DNA from 3 places in the Hafnia paralvei genome. Region 1 is predicted to be linked to each of the others. Evidence: riboswitches for the same ligand, from Rfam matches in the RefSeq annotation. Region 1 holds a riboswitch; each other region holds the start of a gene.

What was found. Region 1 has a riboswitch for thiamine pyrophosphate ahead of thiM (hydroxyethylthiazole kinase). Riboswitches for the same ligand answer to the same signal wherever they lie in the genome.
Region 2: linked by a shared signal. The riboswitch ahead of thiC (phosphomethylpyrimidine synthase ThiC) and the one ahead of thiM (hydroxyethylthiazole kinase) in region 1 are both predicted to bind thiamine pyrophosphate.
Region 3: linked by a shared signal. The riboswitch ahead of thiB (thiamine ABC transporter substrate binding subunit) and the one ahead of thiM (hydroxyethylthiazole kinase) in region 1 are both predicted to bind thiamine pyrophosphate.

Annotation. Positions count from the first base shown of each region.
Region 1 covers NZ_CP083737.1:3,384,231-3,390,891, reverse strand. Annotated here, with positions in the region: gene uraA (uracil permease) at 1-980, shown strand, start outside; gene hda (DnaA inactivator Hda) at 1,062-1,769, shown strand; TPP riboswitch at 1,890-1,986, shown strand; gene thiM (hydroxyethylthiazole kinase) at 2,019-2,855, shown strand; gene thiD (bifunctional hydroxymethylpyrimidine kinase/phosphomethylpyrimidine kinase) at 2,852-3,652, shown strand; gene K9N75_RS15975 (endonuclease/exonuclease/phosphatase family protein) at 3,871-4,749, shown strand; gene K9N75_RS15970 (hypothetical protein) at 4,818-5,672, opposite strand; gene K9N75_RS15965 (inhibitor of vertebrate lysozyme family protein) at 5,869-6,330, shown strand; gene K9N75_RS15960 (DsbA family protein) at 6,565-6,661, shown strand, end outside.
Region 2 covers NZ_CP083737.1:290,890-297,550, reverse strand. Annotated here, with positions in the region: gene K9N75_RS01380 (YjaG family protein) at 145-735, opposite strand; gene nfi (deoxyribonuclease V) at 810-1,499, opposite strand; gene hemE (uroporphyrinogen decarboxylase) at 1,515-2,579, opposite strand; gene nudC (NAD(+) diphosphatase) at 2,628-3,407, opposite strand; gene K9N75_RS01360 (Rsd/AlgQ family anti-sigma factor) at 3,486-4,001, shown strand; TPP riboswitch at 4,074-4,196, shown strand; gene thiC (phosphomethylpyrimidine synthase ThiC) at 4,328-6,277, shown strand; gene thiE (thiamine phosphate synthase) at 6,277-6,661, shown strand, end outside.
Region 3 covers NZ_CP083737.1:3,867,241-3,873,901, reverse strand. Annotated here, with positions in the region: gene K9N75_RS18020 (DUF3829 domain-containing protein) at 1-12, opposite strand, end outside; gene thiQ (thiamine ABC transporter ATP-binding protein ThiQ) at 214-909, opposite strand; gene thiP (thiamine/thiamine pyrophosphate ABC transporter permease ThiP) at 906-2,510, opposite strand; gene thiB (thiamine ABC transporter substrate binding subunit) at 2,486-3,484, opposite strand; TPP riboswitch at 3,532-3,626, opposite strand; gene sgrR (HTH-type transcriptional regulator SgrR) at 3,813-5,531, opposite strand; gene K9N75_RS17995 (sugar efflux transporter) at 5,757-6,661, shown strand, end outside.

The DNA.
Region 1 (6,661 bases):
CGCTAATTGTGAAAAAAGCGGGAACCGGCTGGCTGGATGTGATGTTTCCACCCGCAGCGATGGGCGCGATTGTGGCCGTAATTGGTTTGGAGTTGGCTGGGGTCGCGGCCAACATGGCTGGATTGCTGCCTGCCAACGGGGCTTCCGTAGACAGCACGACGATTACGATCTCTATGGTCACTCTTGGTGTGACCGTGCTGGGCTCGGTACTGTTCCGTGGTTTCTTGGCAATTATTCCTATTCTTATTGGTGTGCTGGCGGGTTATGCCCTGTCGTTTGCGATGGGCGTTGTCGATTTAACGCCGATCCGTGAAGCACACTGGTTTGCGTTGCCGACGTTCTATACGCCGAAATTTGAGTGGTTTGCGATTCTGACGATTCTACCCGCCGCGCTGGTGGTTATTGCAGAGCACGTTGGTCATTTAGTTGTTACGGCGAATATTGTGAAGAAAGATTTGCTACGCGATCCGGGGCTGCATCGTTCGATGTTTGCTAACGGTCTGTCTACGATGTTCTCCGGTTTCTTTGGCTCAACACCCAATACCACTTACGGTGAAAACATCGGCGTTATGGCGATCACTAAGGTATACAGCACATGGGTTATCGGCGGTGCAGCGGTGTTGGCGATTCTATTATCCTGCATCGGCAAACTGGCTGCGGCGATCCAGATGGTACCCGTACCGGTGATGGGCGGGGTGTCCCTACTGCTGTACGGGGTAATCGGTGCTTCTGGTATCCGCGTACTGATTGAGTCTAAAGTGGACTACAACAAAGCGCAGAACCTGATCCTGACCTCGATTATTTTGATCATCGGCGTGAGCGGCGCGACGATCCATATTGGTGCGGCTGAGCTGAAAGGCATGGCTTTGGCAACGATCGTGGGTATCGCGATGAGCTTGTTATTCAAAGTGATCAGTATGGTGCGTGGTGAAGAAGTGATCATCGACGAACAGGAAGAAGAGCAAACGCCTGCTCGTTAATTCGATCCTTCAGATCCTAACTCAACAGCCGCTGGTTTATGTGTTAAACTGGCGGCGTTTTTTTGCCTGTTTTGGTTTGAGGTGCTTCTGAATACGCCGGCACAGCTTTCACTGCCACTTTATTTACCTGATGACGAGACTTTCGCAAGTTTCTATTCGGGAGAGAATTCTTCTCTGTTAGCTGCATTGCAGGGCGCTTTGCAGCAGGAGCATGGTACCTATATCTATTTTTGGTCGCGTGAGGGTGGGGGACGAAGTCACCTGCTGCATGCGGCCTGCGCAGAACTTTCCCAACGCGGAGAAGCCGTGGGCTATGTGCCTTTGGATAAACGCGCCTACTTTGTGCCAGAGGTTCTTGATGGCATGGAGCAACTCTCTCTGGTGTGTATCGATAATATCGAATGTATCGCGGGAGAAGAGGAGTGGGAGATGGCAATTTTCAATCTCTATAACCGCATCCTTGAAACCGGCCGCACACGCCTATTGATCACCGGCGATCGCCCTCCGCGCCAACTGAATCTGCGTTTACCCGATTTGGCCTCGCGTCTGGACTGGGGACAAATCTATAAACTCCAGCCACTCGGCGACGAAGACAAACTTTTAGCACTACAGCTACGCTCTAAATTGCGCGGTTTTGAATTGCCAGAGGATGTCGGACGTTTCCTACTAAAGCGTCTGGATCGTGAAATGCGTACGCTGTTTATGACGTTGGATCAGTTGGATAGGGCGTCGATCACCGCACAGCGCAAGCTGACGATCCCGTTTGTGAAAGAGATATTGTCGCTTTAAGATTTTGTTTTTTGTCTGGCATCTATGTTGTGCCAGAGTTTAATACCATAGGCTGTTTACCTGATTGTTATCAGCCTTGTCCGTTCTAATTTGAACGGAACATCGTCGTAATAGTGTGTTTTAAATGACTCGGGGTGCCCTTCTTTGTGAAGGCTGAGAAATACCCGTATTACCTGATCTGGATAATGCCAGCGTAGGGAAGTCAGATGCTTTAAGGCATCGTCTTCTTGACCGCCGGTTGGGAGGAATATGTCTATCACGTCCAATACATGCCCCACCGACTTACTCATCGATTTCCCCACAGACCGTGCCGCAGCCGTTTTTACTCAGTTTCGCTGTTGTGCCCCGTTGGTACACTGTCTCACTAACGAAGTCGTACAGACGTTCACCGCCAATGTCCTACTGGCTTTGGGTGCATCACCCGCAATGGTGGTCGAGCCTGCAGAGGCTGCTCAGTTTTCTTCCATAGCTGACGCTTTGTTGATTAATATCGGGACACTGCATGCGCAACGAGCGCAATCGATGCTGGCAGCCATTGCCTCGGCCAAGCAAAACCAAAAACCTTGGATTTTAGACCCCGTAGCCGTTGGGGGGCTGACCTATCGTACCGAATTCGCTAATCATCTTTTATCTCTTCAACCTGCGGTTATTCGCGGGAATGCCTCTGAAATCCTCGCATTAAGCGGAACAGCTCCCGGTGGGCGCGGTGTTGATAGTGTTGATGGTTCTTTGGATGCCTTGCCTGCAGCGCAAGCTTTAGCGCAGCAAACGGGCGCTATCGTTGCTGTCACCGGCGTGACTGACTACGTGACTGACGGAGATAAAACCTACGCGGTTAACGGTGGTGATGCATTGATGACACGCGTTGTCGGCACTGGTTGCGCACTCTCCGCCGTGGTGGCGGCGTTTAGCGTTCAACAGCCTGATAGGTTGTTGGCAGTAGCGACAGCGTGCCGAGTGATGTCGCTGGCCGGTGAACGAGCTGTGCGTCATTCATCCGGTCCTGGCAGTTTCATTCCCGCTTTCCTCGACTCTCTGTACCAACTTTCCCCGCAGGATTTTTTACGTTCAGGAGATATTCAATGAAGCGAATTAATGCACTGACTATTGCAGGAACGGATCCGAGCGGTGGCGCGGGTATTCAGGCAGATTTAAAAACTTTTTCAGCGCTGGGAGCTTATGGCACCAGCGTGATCACCGCACTAGTGGCGCAAAATACCTGTGGAGTACAGTCGGTTTATCAGATTGACCCCTTGTTTGTTGGGGCACAGCTGGATTCAGTATTAACCGATGTTCGTATCGATAGTGCGAAAATCGGCATGTTGGCGAATGCAGAAATTGTTGCGCAGGTTGCTCAGGCGTTAAAGCGCTACACGATCCCCTTTGTGGTGTTAGATACCGTTATGGTGGCAAAAAGCGGCGATCCGCTACTCGCACCTGAAGCTGTGCAAGCCGTCCGTGAACTGCTACTGCCCAACGTGGCGTTGATTACTCCCAATTTGCCGGAGGCCGCGGCCTTGTTAGCCTGTCCCATGGCGACAAATGAAGATGAAATGCGCCGCCAAGGGTACGCGTTGCTTGAGATGGGATGTCAAGCAGTGTTGATGAAAGGTGGACACCTAAGCAATAACGAAAGTCCTGATTGGCTATTTAGCGCCGACGGTGAGCAGCGCTTTACGGCTCCCAGAGTTCACACCCGTCATACTCATGGCACCGGATGTACGTTATCTGCGGCGCTAGCTGCACTGCGTCCTCGACATCATAGTTGGAGTGAAACGTTATTCATGGCGAAAAATTATCTGCAAAATGCGCTGGAAGCCGCGGATTCATTAGAGGTCGGGCAAGGGATTGGACCCGTGCATCATTTTCATCAGTGGTGGTAAAAGCCTGAGACGCCAAATGAAGAGAGGATTTTGTGTAACTCGCTGATTTATATTATGTAAGTTGAATCACACTTGCATGGAAACTGTGATGTAACACGAGGTTTAGATATTTAGTCATCCGAGTTAAGTGTGACCTTTCTTCATTTTGATACCAAACAGTTTTTGCTTGGAAATCGTGATTATCATGTACTGGCAAATAAATTAACCAGGTGACATTAATGAAAAAAATAATTCTAGGCCTTATTCCATTTGTTGTTTTTGCAGCCCACGCCGATACAAAGGTTCTGACTCCTGAAAAAAATGGTACGCCAAATAAAATCTATAGCGAATCTCAAGCGCCTCAGCTGACTATTGCTAATTACAATATGGCTGCGGCAAGGGTATCCGATCTCAGCACGCTTGCTAAAGCGATTAAGGCGATGAATGCCGATATTATTTCGTTGAATGAGGTCGATAAAAATACGCAGCGCAGCGGAAAGGTTGATCAAGTTGCCGAGCTTGCTAAGTTAACGGGTATGCACGCTGCATTTGGTAAAGCGATTGATTTCGAAGGTGGTGAGTACGGCGTTGCGCTGCTTTCCAAATATCCAATCGATAAGCAACAGGTGTTTCCTCTGCCATCAGGAGATGGGGAGCAGCGAGTTTTACTCGTGACTCAAATTCAGGTGCCACATTTTGATTCCCCTATCATCATGATGAGTACGCATCTTGATTGGCAAGAAGATCCTACGATCCGTTTGCAGCAAATTCGTGAGATAGAAAACGTGACGATCGGGAATACCGACTCGTCGTTCAATAATATCGCTTCATCGATTAAACTTTTGGCTGGTGACTTCAACGATACCTACAATGGACCTGCAATTAGAGAGCTTGAACGCTATTGGAATCCGTTGGTTGTTGAAGGGGCTGATATGAGAACGTGGCCTGCAGCGAACCCTGCTCTCGACTTAGATCACCTTTTTGCTTTCCGTGGACAGCAGTGGAAAATTGAAGAGCTTACGGTTCCGAATAAGAAAGCAGAATGGAAGGCGGTGAATTGGCCGGTTGCCAGCGATCATATTCCAGTGATTGTTAAGATGAAGCTGCTAGAGCAATAAGATGACGTGATTGTCTGAGGATCTCTCTCTTCATCGAGAATTTCCTCAGACATATTCATGCCCAGCCTTTATTCACGGTGGGTCACCAAACTAAATAGCGCTTTGGCTCTTTGTATGTGTTCTGCATCAAAACGATTGAGCGTGAAAAATTGCTCGTTTTTTCCGGGGCGAATCGCCAAGGCTAACTGCTTCTTCCCCTGTTCATCCTGTAGCCAGCCATAAAGGTAGCTGCCAATTCCGTCGCCGTCATGCCAGCTAATCATTACCGATGTACATGGCGAGGTTTCTCCAGCAGGTCGAGTTGCAATAAAGAGTTCACCCTGCCATAGGCCGCTAAATTCATCGTCTTTTTGCAGTTTTTTCCCATTACTGGCCAACGTATTCGCTAGAGCATCGGCTTTATCTTCGGTAACTTCATTTTCAAGCGTTTGCCAAAGTGGGTAATCGTTTTCAACCTGATAACAGGCGGCACCAAGATAGTCGTTAATATCTCGCCACTGTTGGTTCACGGTTTCTTTCATCTCGGCATCAAGAATATTGCGATACTGAATCAGTCCGCCACCGTTTTCACCTAGTTGCTGGTAGGCAATTAATGCCATGGTGCGAGGCTTACGTCGAAATGTTGCCCACAGTAGAAATTTGGGAATACGGAAGGTGATGGCTTGCACGCTAAAGCGAAAATGCCCCGGTCGAGTGAGCATGAAACCGTTTGAGGTGCCGCGTTTATCTTGGTAATTGCGGATCATCACCAACGGACAGAGCCCCATCCAACCCGTTAGATAATGTTCTTTCATTGAGCCGTTCAAATCCAGATCGGCCACCATTTGCGAGATCTTATCTTCCTCGAGCTTATTCAGTGGGTGCGCAAGCTCGGCGCTGTGAAGGCTTTTATCAAGTGGTGGCAACGATGGGAGCGTGAACATATTCCTGTTTCTCAAGTCGATTCTGTTGGTTGATAGCTTACCCTAAGTTGTCATACCAACGTGAGTTTCCCGCTTTTTTGTCCTAACTTTCGTGGTATGGATCAACTTTTGGCTTGTCGCGTGGTCATATAGAATATTCGTATGTTTTTAATTGTTAGATTTGCATTAGATATTAGAGCCGCAAAGGATGTTGACTATGATTGATAAAAAAATGCTTAGAATCGCGTTGTTTGGTGTCGTACTGGGGATCAGTTCGACCAGTTTTGCTGTAAATATCCCTATTTCAACGTCGGAGCTGGTACAGCAATCAGGCTATCAACAAACGTGGCAAAAGATGGTGAAGGGGCAGAAAAATTTGCCTGTTTGGGCCCGCAAAGGTACTGGCACCTCAACCCCTCCTGAATGGGTAACTTGGCAAGGCAAAAAATATCAGATAGGGAATATTTGCAAACCCCACGACTGCGCCAATAACTTCATGTATGTGGCATTTAGTAGCGATAAGAAGCAGGCATGGGGCGTTCGTGTGGAAATCACGGATACTCCAGATGCACTTGAACACCCAAGCAAGTATGCAAAATATCAGTGGCTGGGTAAGCCGAACGAGCAGATGAAGGCGATGCTCACTAACCAAATTGAAAGCAAGCCAGACTGGAAATAATCTGTCATAACGTACTTTTGTTATATATTTCCCGAGCATTAAGAGTGCTCGGGAAATAAAAATTTTAATTTTTGACTCTTTTTATGGTTATTTCTATCGAAATTATCAGCGAGCAATTAATACTCAAGTTTGTATTTCTGTGTAATTAACCGTAAATAGGGCGTGGTTTTTTGCGTGTTGATGCTAACATTTTTGCCGATGTTTCACTCTCTAATAACGGTAATGCTCAAACATATGAAAAAGTATCTTTTGCTGGCGTTGTTCAGCGCATTCTCATTATTCGCTTTTGCGTCGCATGCGGCGGATTATCAAGAAGGCAAACAGTACATAA
Region 2 (6,661 bases), 1.6 Mb from region 1:
GACGGATATGCCGATTGACAGCACTCTCCTGCATACACGCACCGATAGCCACTTTTTTTACGCCCCCCAAATGTAGAACAACCGGGGTACGAATGTGAAGCCTTAAGGGACGACAAATCAGGTGTTAAATCACGTTTTGCCGTCTTATTGCGCTAAATTTACACCGATATTACTAACACCTGCTTCACGCAGGTCAGATCTTAATCCTTTGATGAGTTCCAGATCGCGCTCTTCACACTCAACAAGCAAGCGGAAAATCTCCCATTGGATATCTAACTCATCTTGCATTGCTGGCAATTCTTTGAGCTCTTCATCAGTCATTTCACGACCGGCCTGAGTCATCTCCAGCATACCAACGGTACGTAATGATGTCTCACTCACCGTGATTGCATGTTCTAACATTTCACCGCTTAAACGGGAATGCACAGCTTCACCCAATGCAATACAAGCGTCAATAGCAGGGTAAACGCCATAAATATCATAGTCGTCAGCGGAAGGAATTGCCTCTTCCAGTTTTTCTAACTGGTTATCGAAATTCACTTTAGCGTCTTTTACCGTCAACGTTTCCCAAATCAAATCCAAAATTCGGCGGTAAACCATAGGATCGCCAAATCCGGTTTGCAGACAAAATGCCTGATAATTTGGGTACATACGCTCACACAAGCTGGCGATGAACGTCAGATGTTGCCAGCTTTCCAGCTTTTCCAGCCGTTTGTGGATCGGGTTACGCAGCATGCTAAGTCTCTTAGAGAAAAATAAGTCTCTGAAAAATAATTCCGGCGCAGTGTAACTGAAAAATCAAGAGATCCCTATATCTGCGCGTTATTATCAGAATGTTGGAGTAACCAGCGTTGAAAAGCTGGCCGATTAGAGGCGATTGCATCCGCCCAGCGCGTGGGTTCAGGCAAACGGTAGCCACGCATACAACTTTGGATAAAATGCAGCGCCGTAGGCAAACTAATGCGGTGCCCCGTAGAAATAAATAACGGGTTACAGCGCGCTTTACTGCGCCATACCCAACCAATCTGCTCTTGTTTGTCATTCAGTGGTTGTATTGCACCAACCGAATCACTCAACGGAGCAAACTGACCACATAAACGGCTTTTGGCAACGCCAATGGTCGGAACATCGGCTAACAAGCCGAAATGGCTCGCCACGCCCAGACGGCGGGGATGAGAGATCCCTTGACCATCGACAACCACCAACTGTGGGCGGTGCTGAAGCATCTCCCACGCTTTGATCAGCGCTGGGTACTCTCGGAAAGAGAGAAAACCAGGAATATAAGGCATCTGGGTTTCAATGCGGGCAATCTGATACTCCACCAGCTCAAGTGAGGGATAACGCAACACGGCTATCGCCGCACGTGTGACGTCCCCTCCCTGTTCAAAGCCCACATCAGCACCGGCAATAAGCGTCGGTTGTTCAAAACCGAGATCGTCCGTGCGGATAATCTGGCTCGCCTTCTCCAACTGCTCTTCACGCAGTGCTTTCATATCCATGACTTAATGCCTTAATTACCGATGGTATTTACCTGACAACCGATGAACAGCCTCTACAAACGTACCCGCATGCTCCGGTGGTACATCCTGATGAATACCATGCCCAAGGTTAAAGACATGTCCGGTGCCGTGACCAAATCCCTCAAGGATAGTCGAAACTTCCTGCTCAATTCGAGCAGCAGGCGCATACAGCATGGATGGATCCATGTTTCCTTGCAGCGCAACTTTGTCACCGACACGGCGGCGAGCATCGGCAATATCCGTACTCCAATCTAAGCCTAGTGCGTCGCAGCCGGTTTCAGCCATTGCTTCTAGCCACTGACCTCCACCTTTGGTAAACAGCGTGACTGGCACGCGGCGTCCTTCGTTCTCACGGATCAGGCCATCGACAATTTTATGCATGTAGTTCAGGGAGAATTCGCGGTAATCACGCGGCGTTAACACACCGCCCCACGTATCAAAGATCATCACCGACTGAGCACCCGCTTTGATCTGCGCATTAAGATAAAGGATCACGCTATCGGCGATTTTATCCAGCAACAGATGCATGGTCGCTGGTTCGGCATACATCATTTTTTTAATTTTGGTGAAAGCTTTACTGCTGCCGCCTTCAACCATGTAGGTTGCCAGCGTCCACGGGCTACCAGAGAAACCGATTAAAGGTACCTGCCCAGCCAGATTTTTACGGATGGTACGCACAGCATTCATCACGTAACCCAGTTCATCTTCTGGGTCGGGCACAGGAAGCTTTTCAACATCCGCTTTACAGGTAATTGGCGATGAGAAGCGCGGCCCTTCACCCGTTTCAAAATAGAGTCCAAGCCCCATGGCATCAGGAATGGTCAGAATGTCTGAGAACAGAATTGCCGCATCCAGCGCATAACGACGCAACGGCTGTAGCGTTACCTCACAGGCCAATTCAGCATTTTTGCACAACGACATAAAATCGCCGGCCTGTGCGCGAGTCGCTTTATATTCTGGCAAATAACGTCCGGCCTGACGCATCATCCATACCGGAGTCATGTCTACCGGCTGGCGCAGCAGTGCGCGCAGGTAGCGGTCGTTCTTCAGTTCAGTCATCCTTTGGCTCCCTAATTAATCTCATCGCATTGTAGCATGACCCATGCGTTATTCGCTTTCAGCCTCATCTCGGCACTGTGCTACGGTATCTTCAATCAAACGACGCGCCACGGTTCCAGGCGGCGGTAGTTGTGGCAGATTGTCATAGCGATACCAGTTTGCATTCAATAACTCTTTTGGATCGTGCTTGAGCTCACCGCCAGCATAATCAGCCATAAACGCCATCATCAGCGAATGTGGGAATGGCCAAGGCTGTGAGGCGACATAGCGCAAATTCTTAATTCGCACGTTACTCTCTTCCATGATTTCACGCGCCGCAGCCTCTTCCAGAGTCTCTCCCACTTCGACAAAACCGGCGAGCACCGTATGAATACCGTTACGATGCCGTTTATGCTGAGCCAGCAAGATTTCATCTCCGCGGCGAATCGCCACAATAATGCAGGGCGCAATTTGTGGGTAATAACGCTGACGGCAGTGAGGACACATACATGCCCACTCAGAGCGGCTGGTGTACATCTCATGCCCACAATAGCCGCAGAAGGTATGGGAGCGAAAGAATTCCGCTAGCTGAACTCCGCGGCCAACAAGCTGGAAAAGACCACGATCCACGTCGATAAGCTGGCGAATGGACGCCATATCCTGACTACGTGACTCTTCCAGCAACCACATTGGATGCCCTTCCCACTCACCGATTTGGTGCGCTTTTTTGGTGCTTAATTGCCATTGTTGTGCAGTGCCAAAAGGCAGCTCCCCACGAGGTAACCAGACCTTGCCCTCACGGCTGATAACCCACCAGCCGGTGTCATCATCTTTTAACTGTTGTTCCATATCTTTGACATTAAACCTCTGCTAATCTGGCATTCGATTGTTGCTAATTTGTAACATTTACCTCATGGAGTTGAATATATGCTCAACCGTCTCGAACATCTGACTCAACGCGTAGGTGGTAGTCATGAATTAATCGACCAATGGCTACAAGCCCGAAAGGAACTGCTCGTAGCCTACTGCGCACTGGTCGGAATAAAACCAAACAAAGAAAAGCATACCCCGCTTAATGAAAAAGCGTTGGAGAACTTTTGTCACAATTTGGTGGATTATCTCTCTGCTGGCCACTTCCATGTTTACGATCGTATCGTAGAACTCGTTGGAGGTGACGATAGCCCGCACATGGCGGTAACAAAAAAAATCTATCCAGCACTGCACGATAATACCAAGCTCATTATGGCCTTTCACGACCGCTTTACCGATGATGAGCTAAACGAAGAAGAGTGCCTAGCACTCCACGACGCACTATCACATATTGGTGAAACACTAGCGGCTCGTTTTGCCTTAGAAGATAACCTAATTCAAATCGCCTATGACATCTGGCAAGCAAACACGCCTGCCGCTGATAATGACGATTCATTAGCTCGCCCAGCATAATTTTTTGAAAGTAGCATAGACATTACAGCTTAGTTAACAGCTTGCAGTTTTGTCTTCCCGCTCCTACACTGGGCGCTCTTGTCGGAGTGCCTAGTGAGCGGGAAAAATTTTCCCCTACAGGCTGAGACCGTTAATTCGGGATCCGCGGAACCTGATCGGGTTAATACCCGCGAAGGGAACAAGAGTAATCTATTATCACCTACCAGCAATCTATCGAGATCTGACTGGGTGACGGCTATCCATTACTCCCTCCGAGCTCCAGACAAGCAATTCTCCAACTTGATTTTTTAATCACTGTTAAACCAGAACACTGGTAGGAATTTGCTATGTCTATGAATAACAATGAAACAATTCGTACTCCGCTTTCTCGTCGCGAGCAACGCGCAGAAGCACAGAGTTTTATCGATCATCTGCGCGGTGAGGCCTATCCAAACTCGCAACGCATTTATCTAACGGGTTCGCGTAGTGATATTCGCGTACCGATGCGCGAAATTCAGCTCAGTCCAACGTTGCTTGGCGGCAGCAAAGATAACCCGCAATACGAACCCAACGAACCAATCCCTGTCTATGACACTGCGGGGCCTTATGGCGACCCACATGCTGAACTTGACGTACGCAGCGGGTTAAAACCACTCCGTGATCGCTGGATCGCTGAACGCGATGATACCGAATCGCTGGAACAGCTCAGCTCCGCCTACACACAGCAACGCTTAGCCGATGAAGGTTTAGATCATTTGCGCTTCGAGAACCTGCCACAGCCACGGCGCGCGAAATCAGGTAAATGCGTTACACAGCTCCACTACGCTCGACAAGGTATCATCACGCCCGAAATGGAGTTCATTGCCATTCGCGAAAATATGGGGCGCGAACGTATCCGTGGTGAAGTGCTGCGGCAGCAGCATCCAGGACAAAATTTTGGGGCACTGCTGCCAAAAGATATCACCGCCGAATTTGTCCGTAGCGAAGTGGCTGCTGGCCGCGCCATTATCCCTTCCAATATCAATCACCCTGAGTCTGAGCCGATGATTATTGGCCGTAACTTTCTGGTGAAGGTCAATGCCAACATTGGTAACTCAGCGGTCACTTCCTCGATAGAAGAAGAGGTCGAAAAACTGGTTTGGTCAACGCGCTGGGGAGCAGACACCGTTATGGACCTGTCCACTGGCCGCTATATTCATGAAACTCGCGAATGGATCTTACGCAACAGCCCGGTTCCTATCGGCACCGTTCCAATCTATCAAGCGTTAGAGAAAGTTAACGGCATTGCCGAGAACCTAAACTGGGAAATATTCCGCGATACACTCTTAGAACAAGCTGAACAAGGCGTAGACTATTTCACCATTCATGCGGGAGTGCTGTTGCGCTACGTCCCAATGACCGCTAAACGTCTAACCGGTATCGTTTCACGCGGTGGCTCTATCATGGCGAAATGGTGCCTTTCACATCATAAAGAGAATTTCCTGTACGAGCGATTCCGCGAAATCTGCCAAATCTGCGCAGCCTATGACGTTGCATTATCCTTGGGTGACGGCCTGCGTCCGGGTTCAATTCAAGACGCCAATGACGAAGCACAATTTGCTGAACTACACACACTAGGTGAACTGACTAAAATTGCTTGGGAATATGACGTACAAGTCATGATTGAAGGACCAGGGCATGTGCCGATGCAAATGATCCGCCGTAACATGACCGAAGAGTTGGAGCATTGCCACGAGGCGCCATTCTATACATTAGGTCCGTTAACGACAGATATTGCTCCCGGCTATGACCATTTCACTTCAGGTATTGGTGCCGCCATGATTGGTTGGTTTGGCTGTGCCATGCTGTGCTACGTCACACCAAAAGAGCATTTAGGTTTACCCAATAAAGAAGACGTAAAACAGGGGCTGATCACATACAAGATCGCAGCCCACGCAGCCGATCTTGCCAAAGGGCATCCTGGAGCTCAGATCCGTGATAATGCCATGTCTAAAGCTCGCTTCGAATTTCGCTGGGAAGATCAATTCAACTTGGCACTTGATCCTCACACCGCTCGAGCTTATCACGACGAAACCCTGCCACAAGAATCAGGCAAAGTGGCACATTTCTGTTCAATGTGCGGGCCAAAATTCTGTTCGATGAAAATCTCTCAGGAAGTGCGCGACTATGCTGCCAAACAAGAAGCGTCAGCGCCGCAGCCCGTAGAAATAGGCATGGCGCAGATGTCAGAGGCTTTTCGTGCTAAAGGCGGCGAGATTTACCACACCACCAGCGATCTGCAGACGGAGAAAAACTGATGGCTCCGTTAACTCATTCTCGCACCGCCCCCTTTCCTTCTACCGAACAACGCCTTGGTCTTTACCCCGTCGTTGATAGCGTTGAGTGGATCGAACGTCTGCTAAAGGCGGGGGTGCGCACTATCCAGCTACGCATCAAAGACCAAAGCGAAAATGCGGTGGAAACCGATATCGCGCAGGCTATCGCACTGGGTCGACACTATCAGGCGCGTTTGTTTATCAACGACTACTGGCAGCTCGCTATCAAACACCGTGCCTACGGCGTTCACCTCGGACAAGAAGACCTAGATACCGCAGATTTATCCGCAATCAGCGCCGCTCATCTCAGACTCGGTCTCTCAACCCACGATGATATCGAAATGGATCGCGCTCTATCCTATCGTC
Region 3 (6,661 bases), 480 kb from region 1:
TAAAATTTTCATATTTCCCTATTTTGTATTTATAAAATAATGTATCCGGTGACAATTGTATCATGGTGACAATATCTAATTTAGAACAGGAGGGAATAATAATTATTAAAATAACAAAACTTATAAAATAATAAATAGAATAAATGATACGCTGAAAATAGATTGCGTAAACTGACGCATTTATCATCTTCTCAGCATATGAATGATGTCGATTTAACGTCCTAGTAACGCCGCAGCCAGCGGATCTTTCCCATCGAGCAAATCTTGGGTGCTGCCGTCGTAGGCGAATCGTCCATCGGCGATCAGCAACGTGCGCGACGCAATGCGCGCGGCATCATCTAGGTTGTGCGAAACCATCAGCAGAGTGAGGTTTTGCTCTGAACACACCTGTTCCAACAGTTGCAGCATCTCGCCACGTAGCGCCGGATCGAGCGCGGAGAAGGGTTCATCGAGCAACAGGATGGGCTGATGACGCAGCAGACAGCGCGCCAGCGCTGCCCGTTGACGTTGTCCACCAGAAAGCTGGGACGGCAATCGGGGTAAACAATCGATAATTCCGACCCGCTGCGCAATCTCATGTAAGCGCTGTTTTTGAGTGCGGTTCAAACGTAATCCCGCATCAAGCCCTAATCCTAAATTTTGCTCAATGCTCAGATGAGAGAACAGATTATTCTCTTGAAATAACATAGATACGGGGCGCTTAGAGGGGGGCGTGTTGGTGTGATTGATACCATCAAGCATCACCGTGCCTTTGTCTGCCATGAGAAAACCCGCAATTAACGCCAGCAGAGTGCTTTTGCCTGCGCCGCTTGGCCCCAATATGGCAATCCGCTCTCCCGCAGAAACATCGAGTGAAAAACGCATCGGCTGATGCTCATAGAGATAAGTGAGATCGTTCAGCGTAATCATGATTTATCCCGCCCTGGAAGGCGTTCCAGCAGAGTGAAAAGTAAGAAACACAAGATCAATAATAACAGCGCGGTGACTGCACCATCTTGGCTGCGATAAGCCCCAATTTGCTGATAAAGGTAGAATGGCAGCGTACGGAATTGCTCATTGCCAAATAGCGCCACCACGCCAAAATCCCCCAAGGATAGAACGCAGGCGAACGCCATGGCTTGAGACAGCGGGCGCTTAAGCGCGCGTAGCTCAATCAGCCTGAGTCGGTTAATGCCTTGAATGCGCAGCGATAGACACAGCGGATTATAACGCTCAGCCAGATCGCGCATTGGATTTTCAAGCACTTTAAGCGCGTACGGGATGGCCATAAGAGCATTGGTTAGAATCACTAATCCGTAGGCGGACTGTGGAATGCCAATGGTATCCGTGAGCAGCAAAAAGAAGCCGGTGGCTAGCACAATGCCCGGCATCGCTAAAATCAGCATTCCGGTTAATTCCATGCCTTGCCCCAGCCAGCGTCGCTGGCGCAGCACTAGTTCACGACTGCTCCACAACAGCATCATGGTTAGCAACACGGCCAGCAAACCAGCGCCGAGTGCAATTTTTAACGATGTAAGCGTGGCCTGCCACAAAATAGGCTGGACGAGCACGCGGTTAACCGCCTGATTTAAGCCATCAGCAACCACGGCAAACAGCGGGGGCAGAATAAGCAGCAGGGCGCATAAAATTACGCTACCGTCGATCCAGCGAGCGAAGAGAGTGTCTTGCGGATTACGCCATTTGATGGCTCGTGTATGGCCGACGGGGAGAATACCGCTGAGTTTTTGGCTCAACATCACTAAGCCTAAACAGCAGAACAGTTGCAGCATGGCTAAAAGCGCAGCCCGGCTGAGGTCGTAGTCGTAGCTTAAGGCCTGATAAATAGCGAGTTCGATAGTCGTCGCCTGAGGTCCCCCGCCAAGAGAAAGCACGGTGGCAAAGCTGGCGAAACATAACATAAAGATGAGCGCGCCAGCGGGCAGGATTTGGCGGCGCAGATAGGGCCATTCAACAAAACGGAACTGCTGCCAACTGCTCATGCCGAGTTGAGCGGCGAGCTGGCGTTGCTCTGTGGGGATATTCTCCAGCGCCTGTAGCAATAGGCGCGCCGCTAACGGCAGGTTAAAGAAGATATGCGCAAGCAAAATGCCCTGTAAACCATAAGGCGAGAATGCGTAATCAATCCCCAGCCATTGGCAAATTTGAGCCAGCCAGCCTTGCCTACCATAAACACTGAGGATACCGAAGACCGCGACCAGTACCGGTAGCACCAGCGTCATGGCACAGAGCCGCAGCAATAGCTGCCTGCCGATGAATCGGCGACGGAACAGCGCCCGTGCGAGCAAGATGGCAGGGAATACGGAGCACATGGCGGACAGAAACGCCTGCCAAAAAGTAAAACGCACGACATGCCACAGGTAGTCATCTTGCCACAGGCTATGCCAATCCGACTCCGGAGCGTGACGCCAAAGGGCGCTAAACGCTGCCGTCGCCACGGCAATAATAGCAATGGCGGCGAACAGCCCTGGAAGTAGCCAGAATGGAATTAACGGCTGACGGCGGCTTGCCATGAGCGGATCCATGTTGCGCGGTTTTGAGCGACTTCGGCTGGGGTGAATTCGAGAGCCTTAGCGGGGACGTTTAACTGTTCAAAGCCCTGTGGAAGCGTCGTTTGGATAACCGGATACATCCAGTTTCCAGTAGGCATTTCATTCTGGAATGCCGGTGTTGTGATGAACTGCATAAATTTATGTGCCAGTTCTGGTTGTTTGCTGCCCGCAAGCTGCGCTGCAACTTCTACCTGCAGATAGTGCCCTTCGCTAAATTCAGCGGCGGCGTAGTTATCTTTTTTTTCTTCGATGATGTGATACGCCGGCGATGTGGTGTAACTCAAGACTAAATCGGCTTCGCCTTTAAGGAATAAACCGTACGCTTCGCTCCACCCCTTGGTGACCGTCACGGTTTTTTGCGCCAATTTTTGCCACGCCTGTGGCGCTTGGTCGCCATACACCTTTTGCATCCACAGCATCAGGCCAAGACCGGGTGTACTGGTGCGTGGATCTTGATAAATCACTTTCCATTTTTCAGGGCTTTCTATCAATTGCTTCAGGCTAGTTGGCGGATTTTTCAATGTGTTTTTGTTGTAAACGAAGGCAAAATAGCCATAGTCATAAGGCACAAATGTGTTATTCCGCCAGCCGCCAGGGACACTGAGTGTCTGCGTATCAACGTTGCTAGGCACGAACAGCCCCGTTTTTTCCGCCGCCTGCACCAAGTTATTATCCAGCCCCAACACTACGTCGGCACTGCTCTTTTGGCCTTCCATTCGAATGCGGTTTAACACCGAAACGCCATCTTCTAGCGCCACAAATTTCAGCTCGCAGCCGCACTCTTTTTCAAAAGCGGCTTTCACTTTCGGGCCAGGCCCCCATTCCGCAGCAAAAGAGTCATAGGTATAAACCGTTAGAACCGGTTTATCGGCAGCACTATGCACCGCAAAGGCCGTAGATATCAGCATCAAGGCAGGAATTATTCGTTTCAACACTTTGCACTCCGTGAGTTAAGTCAGGTCGCAAAGGTCTTTGAGCAAGCGTGGATACGCTCTCAAATCCCTCCGCCGGTATTATCCGGATCAGGTTCGACGGGTTTCTCTCAGCAAAAAACTGGTTGCGCCCGCGTTGATCCGATGTCGTGCGGTGCTCGTAATCCTCACATACTATTGTATGCTGCGGTTACTCCGCTCCGGCCTCCATCGGCTGAACGCTTGCTCACGACGTTTTTTAGATCGCCGATCTAACTCTGTTTTCTGCACCCCGTTGAGAACAGCGCGTTATTGTAAAGAGAGCATGTGTTATTAGAAAGGATTAATAACGTTATCGAGGTTTTTCACAGCCGGTAGAAACGGTTAATTCGTGAATATCGCTTTCGTTGGATTGCGCTGGAGGCGCGAACCATGCGGATTTGAAGTCGAACCAGCCGAGAGTGTTCATCCGGACACCGCGCATGCTGTGCTGCCCGTGGAGTTTGAGCCAATGATGAAATAGGGGGTGAAGCTGATGCTCTTGCACTAGACGTTGGCTCCATTCCGCCATCGGCAGAGCGTTGTTACGCCACTGGCTGGCATCTTGCTGCAAATCGCCACTCAGGCAGTGCTGTAGCAGAGGCAATTCATACATCATCGAAAAAATCGAGAATTCGAGCGGCATGTAAAAGTTAGCACTACCCAGCCACAGATCGCTTTTTGCATCGCCTTCATACCAGCGGCTATAGCTGATTTCTTGCATCGTGAGCTCAACGCCATAGTCTGCAAGCAGCGGTTTTAGTGCCAAGAATATTGCGTGAAACTCCGAGTGCTTGGTGTACACCGTCAGCGTGAGATGGGTCAGATGGGCCGGTTTCTCGTTATCGCTAATCAGTAGGTTGTGGTGCCAGCGAGGCAAAATGCCATACGCAGGTGACCAGTAGCGTTGATGGATCTTGCTCGCTTTATTCAGCAACGCGATAGGGTTGATGACCTGACACAGCCATTCACGCACTGCGGGGTCGGAGGTGATTGCTGAGCGCTGATCAAACAGCATGAAATAGCAGCCCTCTTCCAAACGACTTTCTAATTCATCTTTTCCGGTTTCATCGGACTGAAGCTGCACGCCAGCGTGCACCAGTTCTTCCGAAATTTCGGGTAACACCCAGATATTGACTTCATCGATTAGCGCGCGAAAACCAAAGTAGTCGTCATAGGCGCGGATTTTAAGCTGAGTCTGGGTATTACGTACCACCTGATAGGGCCCAGTCCCGATGGGGGAGCGAGTAAAATTGGGCAGTGATTTCCATTCGCGCGGTAGAATCATGGCGTTGACGCTGCCGAGTAGCCACGGTAGCCACTCATCTGGCGTGCTTATTTGAATATCAATAACGTACGGATTTGGGGAGGTAATGCTTTTCAGATGTGAAAACAGCGGTTGTTCCCGCAGTCGTTCAAGAGAGTGGATCACATCGGCCATTTCTAGCTCGCGTCCGTTATGAAAACGAATAGCGGGGCGTAGGTAAAAGCGCCAATGCAGCGGCGTTAAAGCCTGCCAGTGATGCGCTAGATCGGGTTCGAGTTCCCCGTTTTCCTCATTTAGCTGAGTGAGGCCGCTAAATATCTGTCGGGCCAAATGGGTTTCGGAGCGACGCATTGGCGTTCCTGGAAGCAAATTAAACAGCGGGCGATAGTAAAGAATACGCAGGATATGCTTACCCTGACGGAAGCTGCGTCCTAGCTGAGAGAGCAGCATTTGGCGCACTGAGCTGCGGTCGCCAACCAGTTGCACTAACTGCTCGATATGATCTTGGTCTAACAGCTCTTCGGCGCGTAACTGCTGTACCTGAAGGCCAGTTGATTGGAAAGTGAGTGTGGAGCGTTTACCACGTCCAGACTCGGCCTGCCAATGTAACCATCCTTGTTGCTGCATAGCGTTGAGTAAGGTTCGCACATGACGACGCGAGCAACTGAGCGTTTCTGCCAGATCGGCTAGCGTGGTTTCCGCTGATTTGCCTTGAAAACTTTGCCATAAGCGGATGAATTGATGTTGTAAACGCGACGTCGCCATAAAAGAGGAACCTTTTTAGGTAAAGCTATCAATTTTTCTTTCCCTATATTACGCAGATAATTTCAGCAGATGAAAGAGAAAGAGGTGAGTAATCATTTGTCTCTCCGACATCAAAGAGTGTTTCTGAGTAATGGTGCTTTTCACCGACCAGCAGGTCTGCCTGCTGGTTTTTTTCTGTTATCGTACTGCCAGCCGTATTTGATAATGCCAGCTTAGGAAATCAGGATGACCTCTTTGTTGACTGCTCGCCGCCGAATTAATCCCATCTATGCCGCGTTTTTGATTGTTGCATTCTTAACCGGAATTGCGGGAGCGCTTCAGGCTCCTACGCTAAGTTTATTTTTAACGACTGAAGTGAAGGTGCGTCCCCTTTGGGTTGGCCTCTTTTATACGGTGAATGCGATTGTCGGGATTGCGGTGAGTTTCTTGCTAGCGAAGCGTTCCGATCGTCAGGGCGATCGTCGCAAACTGATCATGTTTTGTTGCGCAATGGCGGTGGGAAACTGCCTGTTGTTTGCGTTTTGCCGCAGTTATTTGTTGCTGATCTCCGCAGGCGTTTTCTTGGCAGCGCTGGCGAATACGGGAATGCCGCAGATTTTTGCCTTAGCGCGTGAATATGCCGACCGTTCAGCCAGCGAAGTTGTGATGTTTAGTTCGGTAATGCGAGCACAGCTCTCTTTGGCATGGGTGATTGGGCCGCCGCTTTCATTCATGCTGGCGCTGAATTACGGCTTCACTTTTATGTATTTGATTGCTGCTGCCGTGTTTATTCTTGCGATTGTGCTGGTGGCCTTTATGTTGCCATCAATGCCCCGCACAGAAACCACGGGTGAAGCCGTCGTTATTCCCACCAATGCGTTTGGCGACAAAAACGTGGTGATGCTGTTTATCTCCTCCATGCTGATGTGGACCTGCAATACCATGTATATCATTGATATGCCGTTGTATATCACGCAGGATCTTGGTCTGCCAGAAAATTTGGCAGGGCTCTTGATGGGGACTGCTGCGGGTTTAGAGATTCCCGCGATGATTCTAGCGGGTTACTACGTTAAACGTTTTGGCAAACGTAACATGATGCTGTTTGCCGTTGCCGCTGGGATCTTATTTTATGCCGGTTTGGTGTTGTTTAA